2 regions of the Bacillus arachidis genome follow, and region 2 is predicted to be linked to the other one. Evidence: riboswitches for the same ligand, from Rfam matches in the RefSeq annotation. Region 2 holds a riboswitch; the other holds the start of a gene.

Region 1 (15,548 bases), 2.1 Mb from region 2:
AAGATATGGGTATTGTTTTCACATATGGTTTAAACGCCCAAAAAGCTCGTATTAAACTACTTGTTGCTTTAGAATGTACTCATTCTAAAGACAAAATCCAACAAATGTTTATGCAGGATTAAAAAATAAGCTGTCGAAATTGAACTGCACCCCAATTGTTAGACACATAATCTAACAATTGGAGGTGCAGTTTTTCTATGGCTAAATTTACGGCTGATGAAAAAATACACATCGTTCTACGTTATTTGAACGGAAATGAAAGTTATCGAGAAATTGGTAAAGCGATCGGCATAAGAGACACAGTAATTTTGAATTGGGTAAACCAATATAAGCAGAATGGTGTGGAAGCTTTCCTAAAACGGTATACAAATTACACACAACAATTTAAACTAGACGTACTAAATTTTATGATTGAAAACGGTACGTCCTTAATTGAAACGGCAGCTATCTTTAACATTCCTGCCCCTTCAACGATTATTGTTTGGAAAAAACAACTCGAAACACAAGGAATTGATGCCCTTCAATCAAAGAAAAAGGGGCGTCCATCCATGAAAAAAGTGTCAAATAAACAATCAAGACAAGCACCAGTTGAAGGATCAGTCGAAGCACTTGAAGCACGTATTAAACAGCTTGAAATGGAAAATGAGTACTTAAAAAAGTTGAATGCCTTAGTTCAAAACAAGGAAAAGTCACTAAACAGGACAAAGCGCAAGTAGTCTATGAATTAAGGCATAAATATTCGGTGAAGGCACTCGTGGAGCTAGCTGATATTCCACGAAGCACGTATTATGATTTAGTGAAGAAAATGAATCGTCCGGATCTAGATACCGATTTGAAAGCTGAGATTAAAGCGATTTATGAGGAAAATGAAGGGCTTTATGGCTACCGTCGCATTCGTGATGAGTTAACGAATCGTGGTCAGAAAGTGAATCACAAGAAGGTTCAGCGCATTATGAAAGAGCTTGGATTAAAGTGTGTTGTGCGTATGAAAAAATATAAGTCTTATAAGGGGAAATTCGGTAAAATTGCACCAAATATTTTAGAGCGCAATTTTAATGCAAATGCCCCGAATCAAAAATGGGTAACAGACATCACAGAGTTTAAATTGTTTGGAGAGAAACTTTATTTATCACCTGTATTAGACTTGTATAACAGTGAAATTATTACATATACAATTGGCTCTAGACCGACGTATTCACTTGTTTCAGAAATGTTAGAGAAAGCATTAGAACGTTTACCTGAAAATCACCAGCTACTGATGCATTCAGATCAAGGGTGGCATTATCAAATGAAACAATATGTCCGTACACTTGAATCAAGAGGTATTGTGCAGAGTATGTCTCGAAAAGGAAACTGTTACGACAACGCAGTAATGGAGAATTTCTTTGGGATCATGAAGTCGGAATTCCTCTACATAAAAGAGTTTGAAAGTGTAGAGCATTTTAAAATAGAATTAGAAAAATATATAGATTACTATAATACGAAACGGATAAAGGCAAAATTAAAAATGAGCCCGGTGCAATACCGGACTCACTTTTATCAAGCTGCCTAATGAAATAACCGTGTCTAACTTTTAGGGGTCACTTCAAATTCGACAGCTTATTTTTGTTCTCTTGATACAACTGTTTGTGTAATTGCTCCACCATGAAATCTTCCATTCTCAATAAAAATTTCATTTGCATTATTGCCAGCTGCAATAACACCCGCAATAAAGATATTCTCAACATTCGTTTCCATTGTTTCTTCTGTAAATATCGGACGCCCTGTTTCTTTATCAATTTCTACTCCCATTTTTGTTAGGAAACTATGATCTGGGTGGTATCCCGTCATCGCAAATACAAAATCATTTTGAATTGTAAATGCCTCTCCTTTACTTGTATACGTAAGTGTATGTTCGGTAATTTCTTTCACGTGAGCATGGAACTGCATTTGAATTGTACCATTACGTACTAATGCTTCAAATTCAGGTAATATCCACGGCTTAATACTCGGTGAATATTCCCCCCCACGATACAACACCGTTACACGCGCTCCAGCTTTTACAAGTTCTAGCGCTGCATCTATACTTGAGTTTTTCCCTCCTATTACAACTACATCACGATCAAAATATGGATGCGCCTCTTTAAAATAATGGGAAACTTTATCTAAGTTTTCTCCAGGAACGTTCATATAGTTTGGATTATCATAATACCCTGTTGCCACTACAATATATTTTGCGGTATATATCTCCTTGTTCCCATCACGCTTCGTCGTATTTACTCTAAAAAAGTTCCCATCTTTTCGCACTTGTTCTACGCGTTCAAAGGCATTTACCCGTACTCCTTTACGCTTTACCACTTCGCGATAATAAGCAAGCGCTTGATTACGAACTGGCTTACGATTTTCTGTAATAAAAGCAACATCACCAATTTCTAGTTTTTCACTAGAAGAAAAAAAAGTTTGGTGAGTTGGATAATGATAAATTGCATTCACAATATTTCCTTTTTCAATTACTAGTGGATTGATTCCCTCTTGCTGCAGTGAAATCGCTGCTGCTAATCCACACGGTCCGCCCCCGATTATAATAGCTGTTTCTTTTTGCATACCCGGTTCACTCCTAGTCTTCTGCTTCAATCTCTATTTATTATAAAACAAGAAAAAACCTACTTTCAGCAGTAGGCACCTATCTTCATTGTATTCATTTTTCATATATTTGTCATCTATACGATACGTACATTCGATAGACGTCCGCTAAAAACTGTCTAAAACTTATTCCTTGTTGCCCTAATACATTTTCTGGATCAATTTTTCTCGTAGGATCAAGTGTTTTATGAGATACAATATCCTTTTTAGGATTTAGATTGAATGTATGACATAAATAGGCATGGTACCATGTAAACCGCGTGTAAGAATCCCAAAAATTAACATTACCCCCATAACACATTTCAACACCAATCGCTGCTTTGTTCGCATCATAACCAAACAAATCATTATCCGTTGGTACACTATATCTTACGTGATACGCTACCTCATCAATTGGGATAATTTCTAAAATAGTCCTATCATCTACAAAAGTATGCGCCGATGCCTTTGGTTGTACTTCGTTAAAGTAATCACGATTTCCTATCGCGTTGCTCCCAGGATTCCCCGTATCATGACTTACAATAAATTTCACCTTCGAAAGGCGAATTCCTGGCCGTGAGCTTCCGTACCCAATATAATTCCGCTCTATAGGGAACATAACCATGTCTATCAACTCCGCTCTAGAAAATTACCTTTCTTCCTTATATATGTATTCGACCTCAATATCTATATAGCACATTTCTTTACGCAAAGAGAAAATCAAAAATGTTTGAAGTAAACACCATAAATAATAAAATACTTACAGCTGTTCCATAAAACCCATAAAACCAAACACGATCTTCTTTAGTATCTAAACCGAAAAATTTATTCACAGATTGTAACAAAGATGAACGTTTCACATCTTTTTTTCGTAAAACCTCTACCCGTTTCATAACATCTGTTGGCATCATAAGTCTTTGGTCTGCTATCATTTTCATTATTTATCTCTCCTTATTTTGTTTCCGTTTTGTTTATCTAAGGGAATTATAGCACAAATGTTCTGTAGGAACAAGTGTTCTTTTTTATTTTTTATAATCGTACATCCATTTTGAAAATAATATTTTAATCCCTATTATATATTTCAATAAAAAACGTGGTTCCCTCAAAAGGAAACCACGTTCTCTCTAAACTTTCTGTTCTATTATACCCAACCTCTAAAGCGGCTAGCTTCTGCCATTTTGCGTACACCAACCATATACGCTGCTAAACGCATGTTCACTTTACGAACTTGTGATGTTTCATAAATAGAATCGAATGATCTTACCATTACTTTTTCTAAACGTTGTTCTACTTCTTCTTCTGACCAGTAGTAACCTTGGTTATTTTGTACCCATTCGAAGTATGATACAGTAACACCACCAGCACTTGCTAATACGTCAGGAACAAGTAAAATACCACGTTCTGTTAAAATCTTAGTTGCTTCTAATGTAGTTGGACCATTTGCTGCTTCTACAACAATTTTCGCTTTAATATCTGCAGCGTTCTCTTCTGTAATTTGGTTCTCAATTGCAGCTGGAACTAAAATATCACAATCAAGTTCTAACAGCTCTTTGTTTGAAATTGTATTATTAAACAATTTCGTTACCGTTCCGAAGCTGTCGCGGCGATCTAGCAAGTAGTCGATGTCCAATCCATTTGGATCATGTAATGCACCGTAAGCATCAGAAATTGCAATTACTTTCGCACCAGCATCATGCATAAATTTAGCTAGGAAACTACCCGCGTTCCCAAATCCTTGAACAACAACGCGAGCGCCCTTAATTTCGATGCCACGTTTTTTCGCAGCTTCGCGAATACAGATTGTTACACCTTTCGCAGTCGCTGTTTCACGCCCATGAGATCCACCTAATACAAGCGGTTTACCTGTAATAAATCCAGGTGAATTAAATTCATCGATGCGGCTATATTCATCCATCATCCATGCCATAATTTGCGAGTTTGTAAATACATCTGGAGCAGGAATATCTTTTGTTGGACCAACAATCTGGCTAATTGCTCGTACATACCCACGACTTAATCTTTCTAATTCACGGAAAGACATTTCTCGCGGATCACAAACGATACCACCTTTACCTCCACCGTATGGTAAATCTACAATACCACATTTTAAACTCATCCAAATAGAAAGTGCTTTCACTTCGTTTTCTGTTACGTTTGGATGGAAGCGAATTCCACCTTTCGTTGGACCAACAGCATCATTGTGCTGCGCGCGATATCCTGTAAATATTTTAACAGTCCCGTCATCCATACGAACTGGAATTTTCACTGTCATCATACGAATTGGTTCTTTAAGTAATTCATATACCTCGTTTGGATAACCCAACTTTTCTAGGGCTTCATTAATAACAATTTGTGTTGAATTTAATAATTCAAAATGTTGTTCCCTCTGTTGTGTTTGTGTTTGAGCTCCCTTTTCGGCTACCATAGTAAGTAAACCCCCTGTAATTTCACTTGTTTAGTAAACCTTCATTGCCTAGTATACACCGTTAAATTTGGAATGCAATAGAAAACGCTAACAAATGTATACAAACTATTTTTTGTTGCAAGCGTTTTCACTATTATTATAGTCCTTTTATTGCTTTTAGAAAAGTAAAATACTTAAATATTTAAATGTTTTTTATACCATACTGTATTTTAGTCTCTCCAATATCACAAAATACTAATAAAACCTCAAGCTATTTATATTAGCTGAGGTTTTGTTTTGAGACAAAATACTTGTATATTTGCTGAATTGCTTGAGAATCCATTAACTCTTTTCCATATTCCATAATGCGATAAATTGTCACCGTTGAAGAATTACCATATTCCGCTAAAATCGCAATGATATCTGCCTTTAATAATGGTGTTTCCTCTTCCATCCAAAGATAAAAACGTCCATCCCATGTGTAAAGTTTGCCTCCGGTTACTCCGAGATGATACAAACGTTTTGCCAAAGTAATCACATCTTCAAACGTTGCAAATTCATATAATATATGTTCACTCTCATCTAGAGTTACTTGCATCTCAATATACTCATCACTAAACTCATCTTCTGTATCTGTTTCATGATTTTCTTTTGTAACAATCACAACCATTCCTTGCGCCTGTAAAGAAAATACTTCAACTGCAATTGGACCATCTGCTTCAAACCCAAGTTCTTTATTTGCTTCTTGCATCATATCGCGAAATAACTGTTGCACTTTTGGAGCATTTTTCCACAAATCCTCCTTCGTCAACCCTCGCTCAGATAAATCATCAAACGTTATGAAAATTTTGATTTTATTATAATTCAAACGTTCCAGCCTCATCTTGTAACCTCCCTACGTAACCATTGTATCTAATTTTTATTATATGAAATAGAAAATAGATGGTTCTTTTCGAACAACTATTCCGACAGTTTTAACCACCTATTTCATTTTTTATTGTATAAATAACAAATGCCTCGTTTAATAATTCACGGGCATGTATTTCATCAAATTCTAGCAAATACTGTAGGATATCGTCTACTAAAAACACTTCTTGACTGTACGCCATCTCAACTAAATTATGATTTTGCAACCGATTGTTCTCTGATAGCTGGACTGCTTGACCGATAATATGATATGACCTCTCCCAAGCTCACAGCGTACTTGGCTGAATTCCGTGCATATTCGAAACAACTTTTATATTTCCCTTTTAAAGTTGGCGTATGTTCTATCCTTTAAACCGAGCATCTCCTAATTTCCCCTTGCAACGTAATTAAGTGCGTTTGAGATGGAGCCCGAAAACGTAGCGGTATAAATGTCGTTCCATATCCGTTACTCACAAACAAAGTTGTATTCGGATACTCATACACACCACCTTTTAAATAACGTTTAGAATGAAATATACGAATTTGTCCTCCATGTGTATGACCACTTAATACGAGCGAAATTTGTTCTTGTCCAGACATTTTGTTCACAATATCAGGATTGTGGCTAATAAGAATACGAAAGCCATTTTCTTGACAATCTGCTAGCGCCAAGTCTAAACGATCCCTTTCTAATCCAACATCATCCACTCCTAATAGACAAAGCTTGTCGCCACAATCTGATTCAAATAGTACTCTTGTATTATCTAAAATTTTGACACCATGTTCTAGTAATAACGCATCTAATTCATGATAGTCAATTTCATAATCGTTATTTCCCCATACAAAATATACGGGACCAATTTCACTTAACGTTTGAACATTAGCCGCAATTTGTGATAACGATACACCTTTCTCTGCTAAATCCCCACCAATAATAACAAGATCAGCTTTTCCTTTTACATTTTCAATTAAAGAAGGAGAAACAACTCTCCTATGAATGTCTGAAATAAAGAATATCCTAACTTTTCCAAAGCTTTCTGGGAAATTCATAAATGATAAAGTGTGTTCTAGCAATGTATCACGTAATGCTTCTCTATACATCATAAAAAGACAAATAAAGCCTATACATATGAACATACCACCTAAAATCCATACCATATACTTCCCTCTCAACAAAATGTAATAGAATCTCTTTAAATCATATTGCTATAAAATTGAATGCTTCATTCATTTTTTCAATTCACTCATATTAAAACTGTTTTACCTCTATTCTTTCCCGTTCTTTTCTTTAATAGGAATTTTTAATTCTTTTCCCACTTCTAACTGATTATCTTGTATATTATTATAATTTTTAATGATTGTAGCCCCATCTTTATTCGGAAAATACTGTTTCCCAATACTTTCGAATGTCTCGCCTTTCTTTACAATATGCGTTTCAAATTTTTCTGAGTGCTTCTTTTCTCCTTCTCCATGTTTATTTGAATCGAAAAAAATCACATCAAATGCATTTTTTCCAGGGGCATTATTCTCTTTTGCACTTTTTACCTCGATATACTTATCCGTATACCATAAAATACTAAGTGGCAATAAAATAAATAGAAATGTTAAAACCCGAACAAAAAAATGGTTAATCTTAAATTTAGATTTTTTCTTTTCTTTATTTTGATGAATTTCACTTCGCGGCGGTAAACCTTCTTCCGTCTGCTCGTCTTCTAACGTTTCTTCAAGTTCTTCTTCAAAATCAGGAATTTGTTTTCTCATGCTGTTCACCCCACCTTCCATTTATCTCCTTAATTGAAGACCCATTATAAAATCAACAAGAAAATGTGCAAAGATTGTTATAAACAAATTTCCTGTCCATTGAAACACATACCCAAACACAAAACTGATCATACATACAAAGCAAAATAAAAATGGCTTCTTCACATACCGAACATGTAACACAGCAAAAATAACACTTGCAATTACAAGTCCAAAATGAGTCTGCAATACCCCTCGAAATAAAAACTCTTCAGCAAAGCCAATAACAAACGTAATAACGAATAATTGTATTACAGAAATTCCTTTGAACATTCGATCATTAATTCCACCATCATCAAACCAGGATTCTGGTAGTATTTGCATTGCAATATAATCAAGTAGGACAACACCGCCTGCAACCACACTGCCTATTACGAAAATGGAAACAGGATCCCATTTCCACAAATCATAAAATTCATTCCTATTTGGAAATAGTATATAGGCCAACGCGCAGCCAACACCTATAATTATTAATTGTGTTATATAGAGATTAAGCCGTATTTCTTTCGGACCTATGTCTTCAATACTACGCCTTTGAATGTTCATCATTCCTCCGTTCTCTCATACCAAAGAGCAACTGTAACTCTGCTTCCCAATTATAGTCGAAAATTGGTTGTCTTGCTCGTCTTTTTTTATACTCTTCTTTTGAAATACCACAATAGTCACAACAGTTTTTTATCTCAAATTCCTTCCTATAACCAAATTGCTGTAGCATTTTTTCTCGTCTACACCCTTTAAACTGTATCCAGGATTTCATATTTTCTAATTGACTATATTTATTCCGAAGACGCCCTTCCACTTCTAACATTAATCTTTTCATTATCTCATCTGACAAGGATTCCATAATGAGCTTCTTCCCTTGTATGATTTTCATCTTTTCTAAATGATATCGTACAAAACGCCAATGTTGTTCGCTAAACCTTGCAGCATTATAACAAATTTCTTTCACATCTTCTATTGGCAAGACTTTCGTTTGGTACATCTTTTCTTGTAGTAAGGAAAACAAAAATTGAATTTGCTGTTTATTTGGTAATTCATCCTCAATAATAGAAACTGGTAGATCATGATCCATTGGACTACAAAGTAGAATCGCAATACTGGCCTCTTCATCTCTTCCCGCCCTACCAATCTCTTGCAAATAAGAAGCAATATTTGTTGGATAATGAAAATGAATAATATACCTTGTATTTGGCTTGTTTACCCCCATACCAAATGCACTTGTACATATAACAAGTTGCAGTTGATCATTCATAAATTGCTGTTGAATTAGCATTCGCTCTTCATGTTCCATTCCACCATGATAAAATGCAACATCCGCTATACCTTTACTCCCTAAATATTCTGTTAAGCGCTCCGTCCAAGCCCTGCTAGAGCAATAAATGATTCCTGGTCCTTGTAAATTAATCACTTGAGTGAGAAGTGCTTCCTTTTTTTCCTCTATCGTTTGTACAAATTGTACTTCCATTGCAATATTGGGGCGATCAATCGAATACAAATGCTCTGCTACATTCGTAAGTTTTAAAGTTTTTATAATATCTTGTAATACTTCTTTTGTTGCAGTAGCTGTTAATGCTAATACCGGAGGATGTCCAATAGCCACTATAACTTGATCTAGTTTTTTATAGTCCGTTCGAAAATCATAACCCCATTGGGAAATACAATGTGCTTCATCTACGACAAATAGCGAAATATGAATCCTTCTTAGTTCTCTTACTATTACTTCAGATTGCAACATTTCAGGTGAGACAAAGACAAATTTATAAGTAGATAATTTCCTTAGCGCTTCCTTTTTTTCGTTTAATGTGCGAAAACTATTAAGCGCAATCACATGATTCTTTACTACATATTTCAGCTGTGCTACCTGATCTTCCATTAAGGACAGTAATGGAGAAACAATTAGTACTGTTCCATCTTGCATCAGACCAGGCAGCTGGTAACACATTGATTTTCCTCTTCCAGTTGGAAGCATCGCTACAACATCTTTTCCTTGCAATAAATCTGCAATCACTTCTTTCTGCCCAGGCCGAAATTCGCTATAACCAAACCACTTATACAGATAATCCTCAAGACTCATTTACAACCTCCATTTGCGCTAACACAAGACGGATCTCAAAATAAGAAATCTCTTCTCCTACAGCTTGCTTTAATACACGTAACTTACGTGTTTGCAATGTCTCAATAATGCGCTGTACATGCTTGATTTTATTTTTTTCCATAAATATTTCAATAGAAAAGTCTCTTTCTCTTAATGCAATTTCAACAAAATGATCTTCTATTGTTGCAACCTTTAAATTTCTAATTGTTGCAATCTCGTCTAAAGAACGCCCTTGTCTCCAAAGCTGATATGTTTTCTTTGTTGATAAACTAAACAAATCTGCCCTTTCATTCGGATAAGAAATAATCTTTGTTAATAATGGAAAATCTTTTTCATTATCTCGAACGGATTGAATAAAGAAATGAATGGTACCCCAAAATAAAAGATATACACGAAATACATCTTGGTTTGTAATTTCTGCAAGTTGTTTTACTGTATATCCAATTCGTTCATATCCTGTTAGTCGATATGTAAAAATTGTTGCTTCTATTGGCAAGGTATCTTTCAACAGCATATGTACCTCTTTCCATAAACCTTCCGCAAGTTTACTTCTTGCATATGGTATCTTGGTGAGAAACTGCTTGACCCACATCATTACCTCTGTATCTTGTTGAATTGGAAGAAATTTCGCATTCTGTTGTTGTAAGTTTGACACAGTTTGGATAATTAATGAAAGTCGTTTCCAAAAGATTTCACCAATATCTCCATAGTTCAAACCGTGTAAATACTGCGGAAAAGGAAGTGTTTTTCCCAAAATTCCTAGTTGGTTCTTCCCAGCATTAGTTAATATGTATGTATTTTCATTTACAATTTGGATCCAGCCCTTATGTAATACATTTTCAATTTCCTGATCATAATCAGAACGTTGTAATGATTTGTATATTCCAAATAAAAAAGAAATGTGAAATATATTTCCGTCTTGTAACGTTTGTGAAGAACGTTTTCCTTTTAAAAGGTGATAAATGGAAGAAACAGTTCGTTCACCATCTAATTGTTTTATACAATACAATAAAGTATATTGTAACTGCATCACCGCTTCCACCTTTCAATTACATTTATCTTGTTATGCGCTGACAGTAACAGCCTAATTGGTGAAGGTTCCCCATCAGCTAGGGATGAAAAGCTTCCATTGATGGAAGCTTTACTTTATATTGTCTATTGTATCAAACTGTACACCATTTAGGCATTTTGAAAATCTTGTGAAATAAATCAAAAATAAGTTGACACTCTAATTGATAAGCATTATCATTATAATTTTATGTTGAAAAGTTCGAAAAACCGTTTTACAATAAGGTTATAATTTTTATGGCGACTATTTTCACATACATATTATCAGGAGGGAAAAAAATATGGCAAAATATACAATCGTTGATAAAGACACTTGCATCGCATGCGGAGCTTGTGGAGCTGCTGCACCAGATATTTATGACTACGATGATGAAGGTATTGCATTTGTAACATTAGATGATAACCAAGGTATCGTTGAAATTCCAGATGTATTAATTGATGACATGATGGACGCATTTGAAGGTTGCCCAACTGACTCAATTAAAGTTGCTGACGAATCATTCGATGGCGACGCTTTAAAATTCGAATAGTCTTTTTATTAACTTCAAAAAATCCCCCCTCATAAAATGAGGGGGATTTTTTGTTATTCATCTAACTCACAAATAAAAAGACCATCAGCGGTACGCTCCCGCTGATGGCTAAAGTTTCTATGCATTTTTCATTTTTGCAAATACCCACACTTTCAAACGTGAAAACAGTGCTACAAATACAACTGTTACAACAATTCCCTTAATTAAATTAAATGGTAGAATTGCCGCTACAATCATTTGTCGCATACCACTACTAGACATAGCAGGCTGATTTAAAAACCAAGTGTAAGCTGGTAAAATGATAAAATAATTTAACACACTCATAATTACCGCCATTGTAACCGTCCCTAACATTAACCCTGTTGTTAAGCTTTTTACTGTACGATACTTTCGGAATAAGAAAGCTGCTGGTCCAATAAATAAACATCCCGCAATAAAGTTCGCTATTTCTCCAACTGGAACCCCCGTTAAACTCCCCTGAATTCCGTAGTGAAGAATATTTTTTATTGCTTCTACAATTACACCTGCAATCGGACTAAAAATAATCGCTGCAATTAAAGCTGGCACATCACTAAAGTCAATTTTTAAAAACGGCGGAAGTCCTGGAAATGGGAAATCCAACATTATAAGTAAGTATGCAATACTACTAAGCATTGCTACGCTCACCATTTGTACTACACTGTTTTTTTGTTTCATCCTTCTCTCTCCTTTTCCATCGATCATCTCATGGAAAGTGGAAAGGTTCTGCTATGCCTATTTTTTCATCTCATGAAAAAACCCTTTGTGTTTTACACAAAGGGAGAATTTTTAGGCACATCAAACAGACGTTCAAAGAACTATCTTTTTTGAACGCTTGAACCTCCATCTTCTCCCATCCAGACTGTACTGTCGGCTTTGGAATCTCACCAAATCCTGCCTTAACGGCTCGCGGGCTTAGAACGAAAAACAACTGTTCATCACCGCCGGTCGGGATTTTCACCCTGCCCCGAAGATAGACCGATATTCTATTTTCTTCACTATTATACAACAACATCATACAATTGTGAACAAAAACGTTTATAACTTACAAATAGTAAGTGTATTTTTTATTTTGAAGACCATATAAAGTGAGAATTTACTCAGTAGGTTTATTCTTCATCCTACTGATTATTAACCCTTACCAATCGAGCCTTACTGCCTACAAATTTTAGGATAAAGCATCCGTCGAATTATTTGACAACTTAAACCATATTTTTTACAATCCGACTTTTTCCTACGCTACTCCCTAGTCATCTATACAGAAAAATGATAAGATGTTGAATTGTTAAGATAAGAGCATTTTCTTAATACGGAGGAAATGTCATGAAAAAAGAAAAAAGACACTCTATTCAAGAAACGATGAAAAAAAACCTTAGAAAAGAATACTTTTATTTAAAAAAGGAGTTACTTTTCTACTGTCCAATTGATTTAGGCGCACTTTCAAGAGAAACATACTATGCTACTTTTGATGAAGAAGGAATTAGTGTTTATCAGTATGATAAAACAACAGAAAGTAAACTAAAGCTATGTGAGCGTCATCCATGGAGCAGTTGGGATAAAGTGAAAATTGATCACTATTTAACAACATCGCAATTTATTTTCCAAGGAAAGCGTAATTGGATTCTTTCTCTCTTTCATAAAGGAAAAGAAGCACAAAAAATAATAGAAGAGCATACTTCTTTACAGACAGAAGTTGTTTCCCGATCCTTTTTGAAAAAGCTTCCTGGTTTTCGTTCTAATACAACTTTAAACAAATACATTGGTAGCATATGTTATACCGTACTTATTGCATTTTTATTAAAATGGATTATTCCATTCCACAAAATACAAGTTGCCTTGTATTCTTTTTCTATCGGTTGTATGCTCCTTGGTCTACTTTGCTTTACAATTGGACTAATCGAACCAACTATTGTATTATTTCGAACGAAGGAAAAAACGAGGACAAAGGTCTTTTATTATTATAGCTATTTAGTCATTTCCGGATTTATATGTGTCTTTATTTTTTGGTAAAAAAGGAGCTAGTTTTGCTAGCTCTTTTTTAATTCATATATAACTTTTGATTTGGATAAATTTTATCTTGTTGCAGTGTGTTTTTCACTTTTATCTCATGAACAGTCATGCCAAACTTCCGTGCGATACTGACCAATGTATCCCCTTTTTGTACAATATACATTGATACTGAGGCTACTTGATCTCTTTCTTCATTTAAAACAAGCAATGGATTCATTGCGTTTCTTTTCCCAAATGTCCAAGTACCTTTATGAACTTCTAAATGCAGATGTGCCCCGCGTGATTCACCTGTGTTTCCCACTTCACCAATTATCTCACCTCTTGCAATCTGATCTCCTTGAAATACATATCTCTTATTTAGATGAGCGTACACAGCCTCATATTCTCCATGTTTAATAAACACTACATGTCCATAACTATTGGAAAAATAGGATTTTGTTACCGTTCCACCTCGAATCGCTGCAACCGGCGTACCGATTGAAGCTGCTATATCAATACCATAGTGTTTTCCATTTCTTGTTCCAAAATAGTCACTAATTCTTCCGTCTACAGGCCATATCCATCTCCCATCCTCGGCATAAGCATATGCTTGAGAACTAAAAAACAATCCAAAGACAAGTACCACGATTTTTAAGCCTTTCATATACATCCTCCATTTTTTAATAACCGTCACACTTTCTCTATTGTTGTATATCTCGGAAAAAAGTATACAAAAAAAGAAAGTGAATTACTCCACTTCCTCCTCTTCCTTACTACGAAAAACAATTGCACTTCGTTTATATTCGACGTCGTTCACATTAAGTCGGGCGTTTATCACTCTAGCAATTGCAAATAGATAATCGGATAATCGATTAACATATCGCAATACAATTTCATTTATTTCTTCTTGCTTTCCTAACGATACAATATGACGCTCAGCTCTTCTCGTTACTGTACGTGCAACATGAATCATGGCGGATGCCGGGCTCCCGCCGGGCAAAATAAAACGCTCTAGTGGCGGAGCCTCTTCTATGTAGCGATCAATTCGTTCTTCTAAATACACCACCATCTCTTCCGTTACTGTATACGGTATTTTTTGCTGTACAATTGCTAAATCCCCACCGCAATCAAACAACTCATGCTGAATCTTTTCAAGCTCATCACATATGTCTTGAAAGCGTTCTTCTTGAATCATAGTCATCGCATATCCAATATAAGAGTTCGCCTCATCAATGGTTCCATATGCTTCTACACGAATATGATCTTTATCAACTCGCCCACCAATAATACTCGTTTGTCCTTTATCTCCTGTTTTTGTATATAGTTTCAAATATTCTACACCTCTCTTTTCAACTTTTATTCCATCACAAATGCAAGTATACATTGAAAAAACGACCTAAACCTTTCTTTTTGATGGAAGAGAGCATCCGACCTGTATAGAAACGGTCAAATCCTTTTTTCAGCACCATGCCATGTGAAACAACAGGAGTAAATAAGTAATAATCTCCTTTTATTTTCATAGCCGCGACTGATATGCCAGCAAATCAACATGGATTTATTCTTTATTCTATGTATCCTTCAATCAACTTTCATAAAGAGACTATCATCTACAAATAGCACAATAAAACAAAAAGCTCTAATATTCTTCATTCCATTGAGAAAATATTATAAACTCAAAAAGAATAAAAAATACTAGAACTTCAATATTCACTCATAACAATATCATTTATATTGATTGACCTGGTAAATATACGGAGAATGTTGTCCCTTCTCCAACGGTACTTGATATAGAGATTTTCCCATCATGACCTTGAACAATGTTTTTAGCAATCGCAAGACCTAGACCAGTCCCACCTGTTTTCCCACGTGTTCTTGCTTTATCAGCTTTATAGAAACGATCAAACAAGAACGGAATATCTTCTTTCGGAATACCAGCACCTGAATCTTGTACTTCAAAGACTAAACCATTATTTTTCGTATCAATTACAAGCTTAACATGACCACCTGCATTTGTATGTCTAATCGCATTATCAATTAAGTTTGTTAATACTTGTTCCATACGATCTGGATCAAACGGATGCTCTACAATTGGATTACGGAACTCAACCGTTAACTGCACTTCTTTATCCTGCGCAAT
Region 2 (15,548 bases):
TTTGTTTGTAGAAGGGGCAGGTGGTCTTGCTGTTCCGTATACAGAAGATGCGTTAGTGGTTGATTTTGCAAAGGAACTAAAATTACCACTTATTATTGTTGCGCGTCCAACGTTAGGTACTGTTAATCATACCGTTTTAACGATTTCGTATGCGAAAGCCCATGGTTTAACAGTTGCAGGTGTTATTTTATCCGGCTGTAAGGAATGTGAGAAGGAACGTGTGCAAGAGAATAAAGAAATGATTGAGGAGTTAAGTGGTATTCCAGTTTTGGGCTTACTACCAGAGCTTAGAGAAGGGGTTACGCGTGAAGAAGTATTGAGAGCAGCAGAAGAAAATATCGCGATTTTAAATTTAGAGGAGTTTGTCAAACATGGATCAAATGTGGAATCTACACTTTCACTCTAGTTTAAGTCGTTTGAAAGAGAAATCACAATATCGACATGTAGTTATGACTGAGCAAGCTGAAGAAACATGGCTGATTAGGGATGGAAAACGTATGCTGAATTTAGCTTCGAATAACTATCTAGGCTTGGCGGGAGATAGAAGACTAAAAGAAGCATCTATTGTAGCGACAAAGCAATACGGAGTAGGAGCTACGGCGTCACGGCTTGTTGTAGGGAATTATTCACTATATGAAGAGGTAGAACAGAGCGTTTGTGATTGGAAAGAAACCGAAAAAGCAATCATTGTGAACAGTGGATATTCAGCAAATGTAGGGGCACTCTCTTCTTTAGTGAGTCGGCACGATATCGTTTTTAGCGATAAGTTAAATCATGCCAGTATTGTCGATGGAATTATGCTTAGTGGTGCGGAATATAAAAGGTATCGACATAATGATTTGGAACATTTGGAAAGATTGTTGCAAATGGCCCCTGTTGCGAAGAAAAAGTTAATCGTAACAGACACTGTTTTCAGCATGGATGGAGATGTTGCTCATCTAAAAGAATTGATTATGTTGAAAGAAAAATACGGAGCATTATTGATGGTTGATGAAGCGCATGCAGGTGGAATATACGGAAGACATGGTGCTGGGTTAGCTCATGTAGAGCAAGGACTTTCTCAGAAAATTGATATTCATATGGGAACATTTAGTAAAGCGCTAGGATGTTATGGAGCATATTTAGCAGGTGATGCAATTTGCATTGATTATATGAAAAACATGATGAGAAGCTTTATTTTCACAACAGCATTACCACCAGGGACGCTTGGTGCAATGAAACGTGCAATTGAAATTGTTAAGGAAGATGAGGGAAGACGGCAACGTCTCTTAGAAAATGGAGCGTATTTCCGCAATACTTTAGAGGAAGTTGGCTTTAATATTGGCGATAGTTCAACTCATATTGTCCCAGTTATTGTCTCATCGAATGAAGCCGTGATATGTTTTAGCGAAAAATTGCAGGAAGCAGGAATTGCTGCAATTGCTATCAGGCCACCAACTGTTCCGCATAATAGTTCCCGAATTCGATTTGCAGTTACGTCTGAACATACAAAATCTGATTTACAATGGGCTACTCGGCAGATCATTCGAATTGGTAAAGAAGAGGGGGTACTCATATGAAACTGCCTCAGCTTATTTTCATTCCTGGATGGGGGATGGAAAAACAAGTATGGGATTTATTACTTCCATATTTCCAAGAATATTCTGTTCGATATGTTGAATGGCGTAGTGTAAAAGGGGTTAATGATTTTGCAGATCGTATAGTAGAAGCTGCGGAAGAACAGGATGTAATTTTGATTGGATGGTCACTTGGTGCACTAGCTGCTCTTCAAGCATGTGATAGAGTGCGGACAAAAGGAATGATTTTAATAGGTGGTACGGCAAAGTTTACAGTGGATGAAAATTATGAGAGTGGATGGAAACATGCTTTTGTAGAACGGATGAAAAGAAGTTTGGTAAAGCGAAAGGAAGATACATTGAAGCGCTTCTATAAAAGTATGTTTGCCAAACAAGAGCTAAAAGAGAGTGAACAATTTGAGGGCATTACAGAGCATTTTCAAGGTGATTCCATTGAATCTTTACAGATGGGGCTTGATTATTTAATAGAGGTGGATATGAGAAGTCAGCTAAAGTATGTAAAGACACCGATATTACTTCTTCATGGAGAACAGGATGCGATATGTCCACTATCTGCTGCTCGCTATATACAAAAAAATATGAATGGAACGCTTAAAGTAATAAATGGAGCGGGGCATGCACTTTGTGTAACGGATTTTGAATATTGCGTAAATGAAATAATCCAGTTTGTAGAGGGGATACAAAATGATCAACAAAACGTTATTACAAAAACGATTTAATGGGGCAGCAGTATCCTATGATCAATATGCAAATGTACAGAAAAAGATGGCGCAACAATTGCTCTCTATAATGAAAAAACACTACCAAAAGATGTCGTCCATTCGTATTTTAGAACTTGGATGTGGCACAGGGTATTTGACTGAACAATTGGCGGTTTCTTTTCCAAATGCAACAATTACCGCAATTGATTTTGCTGAAAGTATGATTGCTGTTGCGAAAACGAGAAGTTATGTGGAATCTGTGACATTTCGATGTGAAGATATTGAACATCTCACATTAAGCGAGTCATTTGATGTCATTATTTCAAGTGCGACATTTCAATGGTTAAACGATTTGCAAACAACGGTGAACAGTTTATATAGTCGTCATTTATGTGAAGATGGCTTATTGTTATTTTCGACGTTTGGAGAACAGACATTTAGGGAGCTTCATATAGCATTTCAAAGCGCTAAAGAAGAAAGAAAGAGACAAAATGCTGCATCTGTTGGACAACGTTTTTTTACGAGAGAACAGCTGCAAGGTTTATGTGAAAGTGTAACAGGGGATGTTCATGTTTCTGAAACATGTTACATAGAGAAGTTTACTGAAGTTCGGGAGTTTCTACAATCCATTCGGAAAGTGGGAGCAACGAATAGTAATGCAGAATCATACTGTCAAATTCCTTCTATCTTTCGAACTATGCTTCGTATATACGAAAGAGATTTCACGGAAGAGGGGGAAATTGTAGCGACGTACCATGTTTTATTTGCGTATATTGAAAAAGAGGGGAAGAGGAAAAATGAAACAAGTACAAACAAAAGTAGATTGGAAACAAATTGCATCTGAAGTAGTAGAGGGTAGAAATATAACGAAAGAAGAAGCTGTAGCAATTTTAGAAGCAAACGACACAGAAGTATTAGAAATTATGAACGCAGCTTATGTCATCCGCCATCATTACTTTGGTAAAAAAGTGAAGTTAAATATGATTATTAATACGAAATCTGGACTATGTCCAGAGGATTGCGGATATTGCTCACAGTCTATCGTTTCAGAAGCGCCAATCGATAAGTATGCATGGTTAACACAAGAAAAAATCGTAGAGGGAGCTCACGAAGCAATTCGCCGTAAAGCAGGTACATACTGCATTGTTGCATCTGGTCGCCGTCCAACGGATAAAGAAGTAAATCATGTTATCGGTGCCGTAAAAGAAATTCGTGAAACAACAGATTTGAAAATTTGCTGCTGCTTAGGATTTTTAAATGAAGATCAAGCAGGGCGCTTAGCAGAAGCAGGTGTTCATCGTTATAATCATAATTTAAATACACATGCAAATAATTATGATAGCATTTGTTCAACACATACGTATGATGATCGCGTAGATACAGTCGAAAAAGCGAAGCAAGCGGGAATTTCTCCATGTTCTGGTGCAATCTTCGGAATGGGTGAAACGAAAGAGCAGCGCGTTGAAATTGCACTTGAATTAAAACGGATAGATGCGGATTCTATTCCATGTAACTTCCTTGTTGCTGTAAAAGGCACACCGCTTGAAGGACAGAAAGAATTAACACCAGTAGAATGTTTAAAAACTCTCGCGATGATGCGCTTCGTGAATCCATCAAAAGAAATTCGAATTTCCGGTGGGCGTGAAATTAATTTGCGTTCTGTACAACCACTTGGTTTATTCGCAGCAAATTCAATCTTTGTTGGTGATTATTTAACAACAGAAGGACAAGAGCCAACAGCAGACTGGGGTATGATTGAGGATTTAGGGTTTGAGATTGAGGAGTGTGCGCTGTAAAAATGAGGGAGGAAAGCTCCTTTGTAGACTAGAATAATGAAATAAAAGTTACACAAAACAGCCATTATTTCATGAAATAATGGCTGTTTTTAATTATAAAAGAAATAGATTATTTTACGGGATTTCATTGTAAATAAAATGTAATAAATTATCTTTAGTCCTTCAGATATGCGGATTTTTAGTGAAAAAATTAATTTCGTGGACGAATTTTCCAACCTGTAATTGTACAAAGTAAAGATGTAATTTACCTTGGGTTGGAGGATTTCACATGCACAAATATATATTAGCTATTATGACGTTTCTTATTTTATTAAAAGCGATAAGTACTGATCCTGTTAAAGCGGCTGAAAATCCAGAGCAGAAAGAAATGCAGCAAAGAATCGAACAGCATTTTCGAACAAAAGCTGAGCATTTTGGTATTGAAACTGAGGGGAAAGACTTAAAAGAGGTGCGGAAAGAAATTCATATTGTAGAGGAAGAAAAAAGGCGAGAAAATGTGTGGAAAACCGCTCAAAATCTTCGTATTAAAACAGAAGGAAAAACAATGGATGAATTGATACAAGATGTGCGGAAAAAAGTAAAAAAATAAAAAGAGGCCGAAGCCTCTTTTTATGCCCATTGTTTGGATAAATGAGCCATTTCAATCGCAGCAACTGCCGATTCATAGCCTTTGTTACCAGCTTTCGTACCAGCCCGTTCAATGGCTTGTTCAATTGTTTCAGTTGTTAATACACCGAAAATAACTGGGATGTCTGTTTGTAATGATAAAGAGGCAACGCCTTTTGCAACTTCATTACAAACATAATCATAATGAGTTGTAGCACCACGAATGACTGTTCCTAGTGTAATGACAGCATCGTATTTGCCGCTACAAGCCATTTTCTTTGCGATTAATGGAATTTCAAATGCACCTGGAACCCATGCGACATCAATATCGTTTTCTTCTACCCCATGGCGCTTCAACCCATCTAATGCGCCTCCTAATAGTTTGCTTGTAATAAATTCATTAAAGCGTCCAACCACAACTCCGACTTTTAATCCTGTACCAACTAAATGACCTTCGAATACCATATTATATCTCTCCCTTTATATATTATAAACTTAGTAAATGACCTAATTTTTCTAATTTTGTTTGTAAATATACTTTATTTTCTTCTTTTGTTGGCATTTGTAACGGTACACGTTCCACAACTTCTAAATCATACCCTTGCAAGCCGGCAATTTTTCTTGGATTATTTGTTAATAAACGCAATTGCTGTAAGCCTAGATCTTTTAAGATTTGAGCACCAATGCCGTAATCGCGAAGATCTGCAGGAAACCCTAATTTTTCATTTGCTTCAACTGTATCTAATCCTTCTTCTTGTAATTTGTATGCACGGAGCTTATTTAACAGCCCAATCCCGCGACCTTCTTGGCGCATATAAAGAAGAACGCCTTTTCCTTCTCGTTCAATTTGAGCGAGGGCGGCATGGAGCTGCGGACCACAATCGCAACGGCATGAGCCGAAAACATCGCCAGTTAAACATTCAGAATGAACACGAACGAGAACAGGTTCATCAGTAGAGATGTCTCCTTTTACGAGAGCGATATGTTCTTTTTGGTCAAGCGAGTTGGAATAACCAATTGCATGAAATGTACCGAAATCTGTCGGTAATGTAATTTCAACTTCCCTTGTTACGAGTGTTTCATGATGGCGGCGATAAGCAATTAAATCTTCAATCGTAATCATTTTTATATCAAATTGTTCTGCAACTTGTACTAAATCAGGAACACGTGCCATCGTACCGTCTTCTTTTATAATTTCACAAATGACCCCTGCTGGTCCCGCACCGCATAATTTTGCTAAATCAACAGCTGCTTCTGTATGGCCAGCGCGGCGCAGTACTCCGCCTTCCTTTGCAATTAAAGGGAAAATATGCCCTGGACGATTAAAATCTGTTCCTTTTGATGTTGGATTTAATAACTCGCGTACAGTTGTCGCGCGTTCGTAAGCACTAATACCTGTTGTTGTAGAAACGTGGTCAATACTTACTGTGAACGCAGTATGATGAGAATCTGTATTATGAGAAACCATAGGTTCTAACTGTAAGTGTTCTGCATATTGCTCTGTAATCGGTACGCAGACAAGACCACGGCCATGTGTAATCATAAAATTAATTGTTTCAGGTGTGATGTTCTCTGCTAAAGCGATGAAATCTCCTTCGTTTTCACGGCTTTCATCATCACATACAATAATGACTTTTCCTTGTTTTAAATCTTCTAGTGCTTCTTCAATACGATGAAACATTGTGCTTCCTCCTTATAGAAATCCGTTTTCTTGTAAAAAGCTCTCTGTAACCGAACTGCTCTGTTTCTTGGGCTTTGAAATGAAACGCTCAATATATTTTCCAATCATGTCACATTCAATATTTACGATGTCTCCAGCTGCTTTTTCCCCAATAATAGATGCACTTACTGTATGCGGAATGAGCGAAATGGTAATGGAAGATTCATCTATATCAAATATCGTTAAGCTTGTGCCATCAACAGCTATCGATCCTTTGTGTAAACAATAACGGAGCAAATCATCTGGAATTTCAATTTTGTAATATATCGCATTATAGTGCTGTTTTTTACTTACAATGGTTCCAATTCCATCAATATGCCCTGTGACGAAATGGCCACCAAAACGCCCGTTTGCAGCCATTGCTCGTTCTAAATTCACTTTAGAACGGGTACCGAGCATACGGAGTGATGTCGCTCGCATTGTTTCCGGCATGGCATCAACAGTAAACGAAGATGCTGTAAAAGAAGTGACGGTTAAACAGATTCCATTTACAGCGATACTGTCTCCTGATCTTACATCTGACAAGATTGTATTTGCGGTAATTGTTAGCCTCATGGCTTCTCCGCTTTGACTTATATTCGAAACAGTTCCAAGCTCTTCTACAATTCCTGTAAACATGCAAGCACCTCATTTCGCACTGTAGCGACGATTTTTATATCATCACCAAGTTGTTTCATCTCTTGAATTTGCAAAGAAATTGCATCTTGTAGCTTGTTAAATCCGGTGCCACCAAACATAGTTGGAGAGGCTTTTCCACCAATTAATTTAGGGCTTATATAAGTTACAATTTCATTAAAACACTTTGCTTCTAAAAAGCTCGCATGCACGGATTGTCCACCTTCAACAAAGAGTGAAAGAATTTGTTTTTCACCAAGACGGAGGAGGAGATCACGTATTTCAATTTGGTTCGTCTGCATTTGAAGTACAGATACTGCCTGAGATTCGTAGGTGGCTATTTTTTCTTTCTTTACATCTTTTCCAACAATAATCCATGTCTGCGCTATCCCGTCTGTTATGACATGAGAGGATCGCGGCGTTCGTAAATGTGTATCTAAAATAATTCGAATCGGATGCTTGCCTCCGTTTGGAAGACGTGTTGTTAAAGATGGATTATCAGCTATAACAGTATTGACCCCAACAAGGATGGCATCGTGCGTATGACGATATTGATGAACATCTTCGCGAGCTATTTCACCTGTAATCCATCTGCTTTCTCCAGTAGTAGTAGCTATTTTTCCATCTAAACTCATTGCTGTTTTTATTGTTACAAACGGTAGTTTTGTATTCATATAGTGGAAAAAGTAGCGATTTAATGTGATGGCTTCTTCTTCAAGAACACCGGTAGTTACACAAATACCTGCCGCTTGCAAACGTTTTGCACCGTTACCTGAAACGAGCGGATTGCAATCAAGTGTAGCAATTACTACACGCTTCACTTTTTTTTCAATGAGTAGATCGCAGCACGGCGGAGTTTTTCCAAAATGACTGCACGGCTCTAAAGTTACATATACAGTGGATCCATTTGCTTTGTCACCAGCCGTACGAAGAGCATGAACTTCAGCGTGTTCCTCACCTGCGCGCAGATGTGCTCCCATTCCAACGATGTTTCCATCTTTTACAACAACAGCGCCGACCATTGGATTTGGACTTGTTTGCCCTGCAGTACTTTGTGCTAACTGTAAGGCGATCTTCATATATTCTTGGTCTGTCATTCTTTTCACCTCTCCTAAGAAAAATCAAAAAACCCCAAGGATTAATATCCTTGGGGTTTGGGAGACGTGATTTCTAGAAGTATAGCTCGAATACGAAAGTATAAGAAAGAAACCTAACGATGATTGATATTTTTGCATGAGAAAAAAACCTAGCAAACTATCAATTTTCATACGCTAGTCGTATCTTTTTATTTCAGCATAGAAAAATAGGTATATGAAAGAAAACATATACAGTGATTCAAAACGAATCAGTACACATGTGTACGCCAAAATAAAAGTGTATTCGCTATATAAGAACTAGAAAACATATCCTTCTCCCATCCAGACTATACTGTCGGCCCTAGAATTTCACTAGATCCACCGTTTCCAAGAGTGAAAACGGGTCACGGACTTAGAAGTGTGCACTTCATCACCGCCGGTTGGGAATTTCACCCGACCCCGAAGGATGCTGTTTGCTCACATTATAGCACAAAAAAGAAAAAAGGATAGTAAAAAATATTTGAATGTGAAGAATTGTATGAAAATGAAAGGGGGGATAAAGTTTGTTATACTAGCATGAGAAAGATTTCAGTGCATACATAAATGAGGTGAGGATATGAAATATATTGCAGTAGGAATCGGTGGTGTTATTGGGGCTTTAGCTCGGTATGGATTAGGACAATGGATTGATACTCCTTCAGTCGATTCTTTTCCGCTGGCAACATGGATAGCGAATATGATTGGTAGTTTTTTATTAGCATTTTTAACGATGTATTTATTTCGTATGAAACATGTTTCACAAACGATAATGAGTAGCGTTGGAACAGGAATGCTTGGATCTTTTACTACTTTTTCAACATTTAGCATGGAGACATTAAAATTAATGCAACATGAAGCATTTTTTATGGCATTTTATTATGTAGGTACAAGTATAGTTGGAGGATTGCTTTTGTCTTTATTTGGATTTTATCTTGGGAATACACTATATGAAAAAAGCATGAAGAAAGAAGGAGCGCTATGAATATTTTACTTATAGGAATCGGTGGCTTTTGCGGAGCTGTTGCTAGATTCTCTATTAGTAATGTAATGAAAAAAAAATACGGGAATGTATTCCCGTATGGAACATTATTTGTAAATATAGTTGGATCATTCTTGCTGGGTCTGTTGTATGGGGCTGATGTGAGTAATACATGGTTATTATTATGCGGAACAGGGTTTATGGGGGCATTTACGACCTTTTCAACATTTAAGTTTGAATTGGTTCAATTAATACATAAACGTGAGGGACAAAAGGCGTTATTATATTTAGTAATGAGTTATATAATAGGCATTTTTTGTGCGTTTCTAGGTTTTTATATAGGATATTTATAAGAAGCATGCGCAAATCATTTTGCATGCTTCTCGTATTATTATTCCTTTGGTGCTCGAACGACAGACTCAAATTTTCCTTTATGTGAAGCATCACAATAAGGCATATTTTTTGATAAGCCGCAGCGACATAAAGAAAATGCAGGCTTTGCAGGGAAAGCATTCCCTTGTGAGTCGATTAATTCCACATCCCCTGTAATGCGAAATGAACCATTATCATTCACTTTAATTTGAACTTTTGCCAACGTTATCCCTCCCTCCCAAACGCTTACGTTCATCATATAATTACAGGAAGTACTTGACAATAGAAAACTGTACTTTGTATGTAGTGGAAGAGAATGTTATAATAACGTTTATAACTGAAATACAGTAAGGTGACGAAACATGAATAAACAATTACGTACATTACAAAATATTGCAAATGAGCGCACGTGGGCATCGTTTTTAAATGATAATCATCCATATAGCTTACTTCATTGGTCGATTGCAGGTGCGGGACAAGAGCCTAAAGATGTGTGGCTACTTCAAGATGAAGTAACATTTCAAACGACAGAATTTCAAACGCTCGAAGAAGCGGTAAAATGGATCTCTGAAAATATGGAACAAGTTACAGATGTGTTAGGGCAATAAAGTGACAAAAAACAGGCTTATGCAAGCCTGTTTTTTGTTTCTTTCACATATGTTTTTAAGAATTGATCCACTGCAGCTTCATACTCTTGCCGGTTCTCATTATAAGAGCAAGCGTGTGCACCGTGTTCTGCAATAAAGAGCTGTTTATTATTTTCTTTCGCTTCATAAAGTGCTTTTGTCATATCACATAAAATATAGTCATCGTCTTTACTGTGAATAAAAAGAACTGGATTATTTATGTTTTTTACACAATCGATTGGAGAAACTTCTCGTATTGTATAACCGTCCCGTACTTTTAAAAAGGCATTTGCTAATGGTAGTAGCGGCCATTTCGGTAAATGGAATTCGACTTTTAAGCGATGTTGTAGCTGGCCATAAAAGTCAGAGAATGGACAATCTGCAATATAAAAATCAGCACCATCTTCCACCATTCCTGCATATTGAAGGAGTGTCGCAGCCCCCATCGATTCTCCATGAATGCCCAGTATAATATTTGTTCCAAAACGGTCTTTTAGCCAATCAACTACCGTCTTTAAATCATGTTTTTCGTAATAGCCATAACTTGTCGTTTTACCACCGGTTTTACCATGGCGACGGTGATCATAAATAAATACGTTATATCCTCTGTTTAAAAATAAATTTGCATATTTGACAGAGTTTATTTTATTTACGGTTACACCGTGACAAAAAATCATAAACTTATTAGAATTGCCTGCAGAAATGTAATAGCCGTGAATTTCATATTTAAATTGAGATGGAATACGAACCTCTTCTTTTGGAATGGCATTAAAATCCTCTAAGCGAAAATGTTTTTTTGTTTCACGCTCTAAAATTTCTTCTTCTGTTTTTTTCTTTAAGTACATTACTTTATTCGTAAAGAAAATACCGATACCAATTAAGGCTCCCATTAAGGTTAGCAATGCTGTAAAAAAACGTTTCATACCTCATCCTCCACATACCTCTACATATGATACTCTTATATTGTATCATAATGATGTAAAAAGGGGAGAGAGTGAACCATGATTCAAATACAAAAAATTACAGAAGAAATGAGAGGAACAATTGCGCTATTTATGCGTGAAAATTGGGGAAGCACGCTGATGGTTTCACGTGGAAGAGCACATCAGTTAGACCAATTACCTGGTTTTATTGCAATTGAAGATAACAGAATAATAGGAATTATCACATATGAAATAAGAGGAAATGATTGTGAGATTGTTTCATTAGATAGCTTTAAGGAGAAAAAGGGAACTGGAACGAAACTTGTAGAGTATGTAATTGATATTGCCAAAAAACAATGTTGTAAAAAGGTGTGGCTTATTACGACAAACGATAACACGAATGCACTTCGTTTCTATCAGAAACGTGATTTTATCATGACTAACTTATATGTAGATGCGGTTAAGGAGGCGAGGAAGATAAAGCGAGAAATTCCTCTCATTGGTTATGACAATATTGCGATTTCACATGAAATTCAACTAGAAAAAATGAATATATAAAATCACTCTTTACATATGTTGAAGATGGAAAATGTAAGGAGTAAGAAGTGTTCGTGTAACAATTTTCAGAAATATAGAATAATAATATTGACGAATGTCCTACTTTGTTTTAGGTTTGAATTGTAAGCTATTACCATATTAAGGGGTGAAGATGTGGCAACCATACGTGATGTTGCAAAATCGGCCGGTGTTTCAGTCGCAACCGTTTCACGAGTAATTAACGAAAAAGGGTATGTCCATGAGGATACAGTTAAACAAGTAAAACAAGCAATTGAAGAGTTACAGTATAAACCTAATGCTGTAGCGAAGGCATTATTTAAAAAATCTTCGACAATGATTGCTATATTAGTATCAAATTTAGAAAATCCATCATATATAACATTGCTTCGTTCAGTAGAAGAGGCTGCATATAAAGAGGGATATCAAATTGTTATTTGTAACATAGAAAATAAGAGTGATTATATAGATATACTAATGCAAAATAATATTGCTGGTGTTATTATGACGAACGACATATTCAAACGGCTGAATAATATTTCCATTCCGTTTGTCATACTTGATGAAGCAGGAGAGCTTTCTACATATTACGAAAGTGCTAGAAAGGCAGTTGTTTTGTTAAAAGAAAAAGGTTGTCATTTTCTTGCTTATATGGGAGAAGAGATAGAAGATGAGACAATGGAAGAACATGTATCTGGATTTTTAGATGCAGTTTGGGAAGAGGGTCTTGCTTATCGAAAAGAAAGAATAGAGGGACCTGAAGAAAAACAAATTATTGAATTGTTACGAAAGTATCCATATATTGATGGTATTGTGGCTTCTAGTGATGCTGTTGCAATTGCAGTCGTCCGTGCAGCAAGCTATCTTGGTATTCATATACCTGAGCGTTTGCAAGTTGTTGGTTTTAAAGGAAGTTTACAAGGTGAATGGGTTATGCCATCTTTGACAACGATTGGAAGGTCTTTTGAAAAACAAGGAGTACTAGCTGTTCAAAGCTTAGTAGGAAAAATAAAGAAGAAACAAGTAAAACATGAGGAAGTGCAGGAAGAAGAGTTTCTATTAATTGAACGAGAATCGACAAAGTAAAAGGTGCGTCCAAGTAAAACGCACCTTTTTTTATAATGTGACTGCAGCAATAAAACCGAATATAAGTAACGGGATATTGTAGTGAAGAAAAGTAGGGACACATGTATCCCATATATGATGATGCGTGCCATCAGCATTTAAACCTGAGGTAGGTCCTAACGTACTATCCGATGCTGGAGAACCAGCATCACCTAATGCGCCAGCTGTACCGATAATAGCAATGGTGGCCATCGGGCTAAAGCCAAGTTGGATACATAGCGGAACGAAGATAGTTGTTAAAATCGGAATGGTAGAAAAGGAAGAACCGATTCCCATTGTAACAAGCAGACCGATAATAAGCATAAGGAAGGCAGCAAGTGGCTTACTGTTCCCAATTAAATCAGCACTTGTTTGAACAAGCGATTCAACATGTCCTGTTTTTCGAAGAACTGCTCCGAATCCTGCTGCAGAAATCATAACAAAACCGATAAATGACATCATTCGCATACCACTAGTTAAAATGGCATCAGCTTCTTTTAAAGGAAGACTGCCACTAATGGATAATACTATGATACCTGCTAATGCACCAAAAATCATTGATTCTGTTGCTAGTTGTACACATAGTGTTGCGACAATAGACAATAACCCAAAAGAAATGCTTCTTTTCGTATAAGGTACAATTTCATCAGATGGAGTATGAATGGTTTCAGTATGATAAGTTCGCGGTTTACGATATGAAATAAAAACAGCGATACATAGACCAATAATCATTCCTATTGCCGGAATGGTCATGGCTTTTGGAATGAGTGCTACATCAAATGTAAGACCGCTTTGCTGTGCATTTGTTTGTAATACATCGTGATAGATTTTTCCAAATCCAGTTGGGATCCACATGTAAGGAGTGATTAATCCGAATGTAATAAGACATGCAACAAGCCGACGGTCCACTTCTAATTCATTTAAGACTTTTAAGAGTGCTGGAATTAAAATGGGGATAAAAGCAATATGGACCGGAATAATATTTTGTGAAAAACAAGCCATTGCTAAAATGATAAATAAAATGAGCATTTTTGAATATGTTTGTTTTTTCGTGTCTTTTTCGTTGCTGATTAAGTTCAGTGCAGTATGGATCATAGCATCGGGAAGACCTGTTTTGGAAAGAGAAATAGCAAATCCTCCGAGCATGGCATAACTTAAAGCGATTGGAGCACTGTTTCCAAGACCTATGGTAAAAGTATTGATTGTTTCTGAAATTCCAAGACCACCAATTAGTCCACCTGTTAAAGCACCGACGATAATAGCGACAATGACCTGGACACGTAATAAACTAAGCAGCAACATCACTGCAACAGCGACGAGTACAGCATTCATAATAAATGTAATCTCCCTGATCTTTTTCTGTTTCTGCAACTTATCTTAGGTAGGTATAGGTACTAACAGAGTAAAGTTGCGACATGTAATTATAAATTGTTTTTTGTGAAATGTAAAAAGTATACCGATTACTGGTGTGGAAAAGATAGCTCTTGTTTGATAGAACATAAAGATCTTGCAAAAAGTTCAGGTTCTTCTAAATTTGGTGAATGAGCAGAGTTTGGGAACCAAATCATTTTTTTGATGGGTGCTTGAATCATGTCGCAATATTGTTGAACGAGTGCATAAGGCGTTTGATAGTCGAAACGACCAGAACAGAAATAAATAGGTACAGAAAGCTTTGAAATTGTAGAAAAGAAATCTATTGTGAGCATTTCTTCCCATAACGTCCCAGATTTCATATTTCCAGCGAGAAATTTTATCCAATCTAACCATGTATATTCTGAAGAGAATAGCCCTTTTCGAATGAAGGAAAATGAAGTCCCATTTTGCACGGATCCTCCAAATGTACCAAGCCATTTTCTTTGAATAATCAAGCGCCGCATATCTAGAAAAGGAGGTTTTCCAAGTTTTGAAAGTGAAGTCAATGCCCGCTCGTGCCCATGTTTTTTTGCAGAATGAATTAAGTGTTGATAGAGTAATTCTTCGTTTTGTTTCATATGTACAATCTGACCAATGCCAATATAGGCTTCAATATGGTCTGGATATTGACTTGCAATTTGTAGGCCGATAATACTTCCCCAAGAATGTCCAGCAAGAAATAGTTTCGGTTTATTGAAGCGAGCAAGAAGGTATTTTATTATTTCAAGTGCATCTAAAATAAATTGTTCAATTGTGAATGGTGTTTTAATATCTCGCCAAGAAAAAGTTTTCCCTGCTCCGCGCTGATCCCAATTGACAACAATAAAGTGCTTTTCTAAGTCTTTTTGAAAATGGCGAATAAATCCAATTTGTGCCATGCCAGGGCCACCGTGACAGCATAATAAAATAGGCTGATTTATATCTTGACCACGAATAAGTAGAGATTGTTTGCGATTGTTAATCGTAACGCTTTCTATCGTAGCGACGCTATTTGGAATTGGACTCTTTCTTTCATTGTAAAACTTAGGAGTGTGGCTACGAAAAAGCATATAAAAAAATCTCCTTTTCTCTAAGAGTATGTATCGCACGGGTGTACTATCTTGCATATACTGTTAAAAAGTTATTGTATCATAACATATAGGCTATATTTCAACTATGAACGCTTAGGGAGAGGAGGAAGGAAGTGACGATTGGAGAAATTATAGATTGTTTGAACAAACGTGAACCACTTGCCATAGTTGCGAAACGCCTCGATATGAGCCCCTATGCATTGTCGAAAAAGTTAAGGATACTTGGATATGAATATGATGGTGAACAGAAGAAACGAATATTTATTGGAGAGGGAGAAGAGCCCCGCCATTTATATCTTCAAGAAGCAACTGCACTTCAATATGTAAAAACAGATTATCAAGTTTTGATTTATGAACAATTGCAAAATATTTATGA

Evidence for each region. Region 2 has a riboswitch for FMN ahead of ribD (bifunctional diaminohydroxyphosphoribosylaminopyrimidine deaminase/5-amino-6-(5-phosphoribosylamino)uracil reductase RibD). Riboswitches for the same ligand answer to the same signal wherever they lie in the genome.
Region 1: linked by a shared signal. The riboswitch ahead of QRY57_RS09175 (ECF transporter S component) and the one ahead of ribD (bifunctional diaminohydroxyphosphoribosylaminopyrimidine deaminase/5-amino-6-(5-phosphoribosylamino)uracil reductase RibD) in region 2 are both predicted to bind FMN.

What each region holds. Positions count from the first base shown of each region.
Region 1 covers NZ_CP127376.1:1,503,460-1,519,007, reverse strand. Annotated here, with positions in the region: gene QRY57_RS09245 (asparaginase) at 1-122, shown strand, start outside; one part of gene QRY57_RS09240 (IS3 family transposase) at 198-651, shown strand; one part of gene QRY57_RS09240 (IS3 family transposase) at 651-1,552, shown strand; gene QRY57_RS09235 (YpdA family putative bacillithiol disulfide reductase) at 1,600-2,583, opposite strand; gene QRY57_RS09230 (peptidoglycan recognition protein family protein) at 2,696-3,226, opposite strand; gene QRY57_RS09225 (DUF3961 domain-containing protein) at 3,306-3,542, opposite strand; gene gudB (NAD-specific glutamate dehydrogenase) at 3,743-5,026, opposite strand; gene QRY57_RS09215 (genetic competence negative regulator) at 5,286-5,888, opposite strand; gene QRY57_RS27115 (hypothetical protein) at 5,980-6,138, opposite strand; gene QRY57_RS09205 (metallophosphoesterase) at 6,281-7,069, opposite strand; gene QRY57_RS09200 (LysM peptidoglycan-binding domain-containing protein) at 7,178-7,672, opposite strand; gene QRY57_RS09195 (CPBP family intramembrane glutamic endopeptidase) at 7,694-8,257, opposite strand; gene QRY57_RS09190 (RecQ family ATP-dependent DNA helicase) at 8,238-9,785, opposite strand; gene QRY57_RS09185 (YpbB family protein) at 9,775-10,836, opposite strand; gene QRY57_RS09180 (ferredoxin) at 11,156-11,404, shown strand; gene QRY57_RS09175 (ECF transporter S component) at 11,522-12,100, opposite strand; FMN riboswitch at 12,264-12,401, opposite strand; gene QRY57_RS09170 (hypothetical protein) at 12,746-13,432, shown strand; gene QRY57_RS09165 (peptidoglycan DD-metalloendopeptidase family protein) at 13,461-14,075, opposite strand; gene QRY57_RS09160 (cob(I)yrinic acid a,c-diamide adenosyltransferase) at 14,160-14,741, opposite strand; gene QRY57_RS09155 (ATP-binding protein) at 15,138-15,548, opposite strand, start outside.
Region 2 covers NZ_CP127376.1:3,633,616-3,649,163, reverse strand. Annotated here, with positions in the region: gene bioD (dethiobiotin synthase) at 1-406, shown strand, start outside; gene bioF (8-amino-7-oxononanoate synthase) at 372-1,559, shown strand; gene QRY57_RS20375 (alpha/beta fold hydrolase) at 1,556-2,296, shown strand; gene bioC (malonyl-ACP O-methyltransferase BioC) at 2,262-3,122, shown strand; gene bioB (biotin synthase BioB) at 3,076-4,074, shown strand; gene QRY57_RS20360 (hypothetical protein) at 4,343-4,663, shown strand; gene ribH (6,7-dimethyl-8-ribityllumazine synthase) at 4,684-5,145, opposite strand; gene QRY57_RS20350 (bifunctional 3,4-dihydroxy-2-butanone-4-phosphate synthase/GTP cyclohydrolase II) at 5,168-6,361, opposite strand; gene ribE (riboflavin synthase) at 6,374-7,018, opposite strand; gene ribD (bifunctional diaminohydroxyphosphoribosylaminopyrimidine deaminase/5-amino-6-(5-phosphoribosylamino)uracil reductase RibD) at 7,000-8,112, opposite strand; FMN riboswitch at 8,418-8,562, opposite strand; gene crcB (fluoride efflux transporter CrcB) at 8,708-9,112, shown strand; gene crcB (fluoride efflux transporter CrcB) at 9,109-9,462, shown strand; gene QRY57_RS20325 (CDGSH iron-sulfur domain-containing protein) at 9,501-9,740, opposite strand; gene QRY57_RS20320 (DUF2552 family protein) at 9,844-10,089, shown strand; gene QRY57_RS20315 (alpha/beta hydrolase) at 10,107-11,030, opposite strand; gene QRY57_RS20310 (GNAT family N-acetyltransferase) at 11,109-11,588, shown strand; gene QRY57_RS20305 (LacI family DNA-binding transcriptional regulator) at 11,742-12,671, shown strand; gene QRY57_RS20300 (Na+/H+ antiporter family protein) at 12,702-14,021, opposite strand; gene QRY57_RS20295 (alpha/beta fold hydrolase) at 14,150-15,151, opposite strand; gene QRY57_RS20290 (ribbon-helix-helix domain-containing protein) at 15,286-15,548, shown strand, end outside.